DNA from 2 places in the Streptomyces sp. NPDC055099 genome. Region 2 is predicted to be linked to the other one. Evidence: riboswitches for the same ligand, from Rfam matches in the RefSeq annotation. Region 2 holds a riboswitch; the other holds the start of a gene.
The links. Region 2 has a riboswitch for glycine ahead of gcvP (aminomethyl-transferring glycine dehydrogenase). Riboswitches for the same ligand answer to the same signal wherever they lie in the genome.
Positions count from the first base shown of each region.

Region 1: linked by a shared signal. The riboswitch ahead of gcvT (glycine cleavage system aminomethyltransferase GcvT) and the one ahead of gcvP (aminomethyl-transferring glycine dehydrogenase) in region 2 are both predicted to bind glycine.

Region 1 covers NZ_JBSGUA010000015.1:37,132-40,527, forward strand. The annotation lists gene glyA (serine hydroxymethyltransferase) at 1-238, opposite strand, end outside; gene gcvH (glycine cleavage system protein GcvH) at 269-646, opposite strand; gene gcvT (glycine cleavage system aminomethyltransferase GcvT) at 705-1,838, opposite strand; glycine riboswitch at 1,875-1,985, opposite strand; glycine riboswitch at 1,986-2,091, opposite strand; gene ACWFRU_RS31085 (AAA family ATPase) at 2,245-2,919, shown strand; gene ACWFRU_RS31090 (enhanced serine sensitivity protein SseB) at 2,981-3,396, shown strand, end outside.
Region 2 covers NZ_JBSGUA010000006.1:9,106-12,501, reverse strand. The annotation lists gene gcvP (aminomethyl-transferring glycine dehydrogenase) at 1-1,328, opposite strand, end outside; glycine riboswitch at 1,526-1,623, opposite strand; gene ACWFRU_RS16875 (PRC-barrel domain-containing protein) at 1,768-2,148, shown strand; gene ACWFRU_RS16870 (DNA polymerase IV) at 2,198-3,396, opposite strand, start outside.

The DNA of each region.
Region 1 (3,396 bases), on a different contig from region 2:
CGATCGCGATCTGCTCGGTGACGTCGACGTGCTCACAGCCGCCGTAGTACCGGCGGCCGGGGTAGCCCTCGGCGTACTTGTTGGTGAGGACCGTGCCCTGGGCCTCCATGACGGCGACGGGAGCGAAGTTCTCCGAGGCGATCATTTCCAGGGTGGACTGCTGACGGTGGAGCTCGGCGTCGACGGCGGCGGCGACGTCCGGGTCCAGCTCGTGGAGAGGGGTGTTGAGAAGCGACATCAGGTGGTCCCTAAGGGTCTTCGGGGGGCTTCAGCTGCCGGAGAACTCGGTGTACTCGTCCGCGGAGAGCAGGTCCTTCGGCTCCTCCGAGACGCGCACCTTGAAGAGCCAACCACCCTCGAACGGGGCGGAGTTGACGAGCGACGGGTCTTCCACGACGTCCTGGTTCGACTCGACGACCTCGCCGGTGACCGGCGAGTAGAGGTCGCTGACGGACTTGGTCGACTCGAGCTCGCCGCACGTCTCGCCCGCGGTCACCGCGGCACCGGCCTCGGGCAGGTCGGCGTAGACGACGTCACCGAGCGCGTTGGCCGCGTGCTCCGTGATGCCGACGGTCGCCACACCGTCCTCGACGGCCGAGAGCCACTCGTGCTCCTTGCTGTAACGCAGCTGCTGGGGGTTGCTCATGACCTGAATTCTCCTGTACGCGGGGGAGTGCTGATGGACGAGGCTGTTGTGCGGGGTGTCACTTCTGGCGCTTGTAGAACGGCAGCGCCACGACCTCGTACGGCTCGTGCGTGCCCCGGATGTCCACGCCGACACCCTCACTGCCGGGGGTGGCGTGCGCCGCGTCGACATACGCGATGGCGATCGGCTTGCCCAGCGTGGGGGACGGTGCACCCGAGGTGACCTCGCCGATGACCTTGCCGTCGGCGACCACGGAGAAGCCCGCGCGCGGGACGCGGCGGCCTGAAGCGATCAGACCGACCAGCTTGCGCGGGGGAGCGGCCTCGGCGCGCTCCGCGGCGGCCGCGAGCGCCGCGCGCCCCACGAAGGTGTCGGACTGCGAGGTCTTCTCGAACTTGACGACCCGGCCGAGGCCCGCGTCGAAGGGCGTCAGCTCCGCGGTCAGCTCGTGCCCGTACAGCGGCATGCCCGCCTCAAGACGCAGCGTGTCGCGGCAGGAGAGACCGGCGGGGACCAGGCCCGCGGGCTCGCCGGCCTCCATGAGCGCGTTCCACAGCTTCTCGGCGTCGCCGGGCGCGACGAACAGCTCGAAGCCGTCCTCGCCCGTGTAGCCCGTGCGGGCGATCAGCGCGGGCACGCCCGCGACCGTGCCGGGCAGGCCCGCGTAGTACTTGAGGCCGTCCAGGTCGGCATCCGTGAGTGACTTCAGGATGCCGGGGGACTCGGGACCCTGGACGGCGAGCAGGGCGTACGCGTCACGGTCGTCGCGGACCTCGGCGTCGAAGCCCTCGGCGCGGGCGGTCAGCGCGTCGAGCACGACCTGGGCGTTCGAGGCGTTGGCGACCACCATGTACTCGGGGGTCTCGGGCTTGCCGAGCCGGTAGACGATCAGGTCGTCCAGGATGCCGCCGTCCTCGGCACAGATCATCGTGTAGCGGGCGCGGCCGACACCGATGGAGCCGATGTTGCCGACGAGCGCGAAGTTCAGGAGGTCCACGGCCTCGGGCCCCCGGACCGTGATCTCGCCCATGTGGGAGAGGTCGAAGAGACCGGCCTTGGTGCGCACGGCGTTGTGCTCGTCGCGCTCGCTCGCGTACCGCAGCGGCATGTCCCAGCCCGCGAAGTCGGTCATGGTCGCGCCGAGCGCACGATGCACGGCATCGAGTGCGGTCAGACGGGGGGCAGTACTCATTCGTGGAACTCCCAGGGGCATGACGGGCGAGGTCGATCCTCCCCATCTGTCATCGGAACCTGAGAGGTTCACCACGACCCGTACGTATGAGGGTCATGACTTGCACCTTGGGTGGAGCCGCGCAGGCGGCCCGCTTTTCAGATGTGCCTCGCCCGCGCGGTACGGGGCCTGAGAGATTCAAGGGAGGGACTTGCTCCTTCGGCGCCCCGGTGCGTCGTGCGACGGTCACCGGGAACTCTCCCGCGCGGATTCAAACGGCCTGTATGGAGTTTGCGCGCACATCATTGCACGCGCCTGCGTCACAAGGCAGTGCCAGTCCAGTAATGCTGTTGTGCCGCATTACCTTCTCTTTACACTTGCCGGGGAAGCTGCGGGAAGCAGGTACGTGACCGCTAAGGGGAGGCCGATCACGGTGCGCAGGACGAGTGTCTACGCGACCAACACAGGGGTGGCCCTGCCCAAACAGGCCGCCGCCCCCACCAGGGAGAGCTGCGGCCCCCTGCCGGCGGCCGTCGTCCGCGACCTGCGGCAGCGGACCGGCCACAGCCCGTACCGGCTCACGTTCGGCGAGGGCGATCTGATCGTCGTCTCCGGGCTGCCGGGCAGCGGCAAGTCCACGCTGATGCGCAGAGCCGTCGCCGGCCCCCGCATCGACTCGCAGGACACCCGCGACCGCTGGGCCCGGCGCATGCCGAGCCTCCTGCCGTACGCGGTGTACCGCCCGCTGGTCCGCATCGCGCACTACGCGGGCCTGCGCAAGGCCCTGCGCTCCGGCGAGGGCGTCGTGGTGCACGACTGCGGCACCCAGGCCTGGGTGCGCCGCTGGCTGGCCCGCGAGGCCGCGCGGCGCGGCACCACCCTGCACCTGCTGCTGCTCGACGTGCCGCCGGACACCGCCATAGAGGGGCAGCTCGCGCGCGGGCGCGGCGTGTCGCGGTACGCCTTCGCGCGCCACCGCAGGACGGTCGGCCGGCTCGTCGGCGCCGCCGAGCGCGGCGACCTGCCGCGCGGCTGCGGCTCGGCGGTGCTTCTGGACCGGACGGCGGCCGGGGTGCTGCGGGGGATCGGCTTCGGGGACTGAGCCGCCCGCCGCGTTAGGGTCGTGCCGCAGGCAGAGCGGGACCGATCAGGGGTTAGAAGAGATGGACATTCCGGCGCAGGCGCACGCCCATCCCTACGGAGGATGGCCGGGCAACGAACTCGAAGAGGTGCTCGCGGCATCCCTGGGCACCCCCGGAGCGCCCCGGGCGTCCGCGGGGGCCCGCATCGTCGAGGTGCTCGGCCGCAGCCACGTCTGGGTCCCGCTGCCGAACGGCGGGGGCCCGGACAGCGGCACCCTCGACCTGCCCACGCTGGAGATCGACGGCCAGGCCTATGTCCCCGTCTTCAGCTCCGAGCAGCAGTTCCACCAGGCCACCGGCGGGCGCATGGGCTGCACCGTGGCGCCCGCCGTGGAGTTCGCGCGCGGCCTGCCCCCGCAGCTGGGCATCGCGGTCAACCCGGACGGCACGGTCGGTGTGCCGCTGCCGCCGCCCGCCGTCGCCGAACTCTGCCGCGC
Region 2 (3,396 bases):
GCGGTCAGTTGCTTGCGCGTGGTGGTCTCGTCGCAGGCCAGGGAGACGTGGTCGGCGTCGACCTGGTGGATGTTGACGCCACCCTCGCGGGCCGCCGCGACGAGCGCCTCGGCCCTGCCGGGCACCCGCACGGTCAGCGTGTCGAAGTACGCGCCGTGCACGACCTCGACCCCGCCCGCGGTGAGCCCCGCGGCCAGCACGGTCGCGTAGCGGTGGGTACGCCGCGCGATGGCCTTGAGTCCCTCCGGCCCGTGATAGACGGCGTACATTCCGGCCATCACGGCGAGCAGCACCTGAGCGGTGCAGATGTTGCTGGTGGCCTTCTCGCGGCGGATGTGCTGCTCACGCGTCTGCAGCGCGAGCCGGTAGGCCTTGTTGCCGTCCGCGTCCACGGAGACGCCGACGAGCCGCCCCGGCAGGCTGCGCGCGAACTTCTCGCGCACCGCCATGTAACCGGCGTGCGGGCCGCCGAAGCCCATCGGGACGCCGAAGCGCTGCGTCGTGCCGACGGCGATGTCGGCGCCGAGCTCACCGGGCGAGGTCAGCAGCGTCAGGGCCAGCAGGTCGGCGGCGACGGAGACGATGGCGCCGAGCTCGTGGGCCTGCTCGATGAGCGGCTTTATGTCGCGTACGGCACCCGAGGCGCCGGGGTACTGGATCAGCACGCCGACGACACCGCGCTCGGCGACCTCGGCCGGGATGCCCTCGCTCAGATCGGCGACGACGACCTCGACACCGGTCGGCTCGGCACGCGTCTGGATCACGGCGATGGTCTGCGGCAACGCGTCGGCGTCGACGAGGAAGACACCGTCCTTGACCTTGCCCATGCGCCGCGACAGCGCCATGGCCTCGGCGGCCGCGGTCCCCTCGTCGAGCAGCGAGGCGCCGGAGGTGGGCAGCCCCGTCAGCTCGGCGACGACGGTCTGGAAGTTGAGCAGCGCCTCGAGGCGGCCCTGGGAGATCTCGGGCTGGTACGGCGTGTAAGCGGTGTACCACGCGGGGTTCTCCATCACGTTCCGCAGGATCACCGGCGGCGTGAAGGTCCCGTAGTAACCGAGCCCGATCATGGAATCGAGGACCTGGTTACGGTCGGCGAGGGAGCGCAGCTCGGCGAGCACCTCGGCCTCGGTGCGCGCCCCGGGCAGGTTCAGCGCCTCGGCGTTCTTGATCACATCCGGCACGGCGGCCGCGGTGAGCTCGTCGAGCGAGCCGTACCCGACCTGCGCGAGCATCTTGGCCCGTGCTTCCACATCGGGACCGATGTGCCGCTGCTCGAAGGGAATGCCCTGTTCGAGCTGGGAGAGCGGGATACGAGGTGTGGCGGTCATTGCGGAGGCCTCCTGGTCTGACGCGACCTGCGAGGGGCACCACGGCGCGGGTACCCGGACGGCCTCCCCCTCTGTCATCTCAACCTGAGAGTTTCACCGGTCCGTGCCCCGCGAGAGGCGCCGTACCGGCTTTCACCGTCGGTGAGGAAGGGGACCGGACGTGCCCGCCCGACGCCCGCCCTACTTTCCAGAGTGACCTCGTCCGTGCGGTACAGGGGCCTGAGAGATTCCGGGGAGGAGTTGCTCCTTCGGCGCCTCCGGTGTCTCGACCGGAGAGCTCTCCCGCACGGGGTCAGCAGCCAAGCGCCAGCCTACCAGCGAGGACCGTGACCGTTCCCTCGAGTGGCCACCTGCCCCGAAGTGCTCTTTCGTAGTGATTGCGAACGAACGAGGATGAGTTACGCCCCACTTCGACAAGCCTCGACCAGTTGGAGGGCCCGTGCAGACCGACATCGATCCGCGCAATTTGATCGGCCGGAAGGCGTTCGACCGGAACGGGGCCAAGATCGGCACGATCGACGAGGTCTATCTCGACGACGCGACCGGCGCCCCGGAGTGGGCCGCCATACGCACGGGCCTGTTCAGCCGGGACACCTTCGTCCCCCTGGAACCGAGCGAGCTCAGGAGCGACGGCACCCTGCACATCCCCTTCGAGCGCTCACTGATCAAGGACGCCCCCGATTTCGGCGTGGGCCGCCACCTCTCCCCCGAACAGGAACTGCAGCTCTACCACCATTACGGCCTGGACATCACGCCTCCGCCGTCCACACCACCACCGGACAAGGACTTCGGCAACATCGCGGGGCAGGAGAAACCCTGACACCCGCGCGGCAGCCCAGGTGACCCCGGCGGGACAGGCGCCCCCGGCGTCACCGCGGCTCCACCGCCCCGGGAGCCGCCACCAGGGGCAACGGCTCCGCGGGCTCGAGCGCCGGATCATCCGTACGGAACGTCCGCACCCGCCCCGGCATGGTCGACTCGGGCGTCTCGAAGCGCACCGTGACCCGCCCCAGGCCACTGCCCTGCACCCAGCCGTACCCGTACTCGGCATGCCGCACGTCGTGCCCCGCGGCCCACCGCCGCTCGGCCGGAACGGCCGGCTCCACCCCCGCCTCGGCCATGGGCTGCGCCACGGCCTCCCCGCCCCGCTCCTCCTCCGTCTCCTGCTGCGTCTCCGGTGCCTCCGTGGCCTCGGCCCGCGCCTCGGCCTCCGCCTGGGCCTGCGCTTGCGCGAAGAGGTCCTCCTGCGTGTAGTCCGCGAGCCCCGTGACGCCCACTCCCAGGAGCCGCACCCCTCCGGTGGTGTCCACGGACTCCAGGAGCCGCGCGGCGGCCTCCCGCACCACCCCGTGGTCGTCCGTGGGCCCACGCAGCGTCTCGGAGCGCGTCAGCGTAGAGAAGTCGAACCGCCGCACCTTCAGGACGATGGTCCGCCCCGAGTGCCCGGCCGCCCGCAGCCGCTCCACACAGCGCTCGGCGAGCCGCGCGACCTCGCCCCTGACCCGTACCCGGTCATGGATGTCCACGTCGTACGTGTCCTCGACACTGACCGACTTGGATTCCCGCTCTGCCACCACGGGCCGCTCGTCCCGCGCCAGCGCCATCGCGTACAGCGCGCTGCCGTGCGACTTCCCCAGGAGCCGCACGAGCTCGTCCTCGCCCGCCTCCGCGATCTCCCCCACGGTCGTGATCCCGCCCCGCCGCAGATGGTCCCCGGTGGCAGGACCGACGCCGGGCAGCGTCCGCACCGGCATCGGGGCGAGCAGGTCCCGCTCGGTGCCCGGCACTATCAGCCGCAGCCCGTCGGGCTTGGCCTCCTCCGAGGCGATCTTCGCCAGCATCTTGGACGCGGCGAGCCCGACCGACCCCGCGAGCCCCGTCACCGCCTTGATGTCCGCGCGCAGCCGCTCGCCCACCTCCAGCGCGGACGCCCGGTCGTCGGCCACCCCGCCGGCCTCCAGGTCGACGAAGGCCTCATCCAGGCTGAGCGGCTCCACCAGCGGCGACAGCTCCCGCAGCAGCGTCATCACCTGGTCGCTGATCTCGCGGTAGAGCCCGAAGCGGGGCA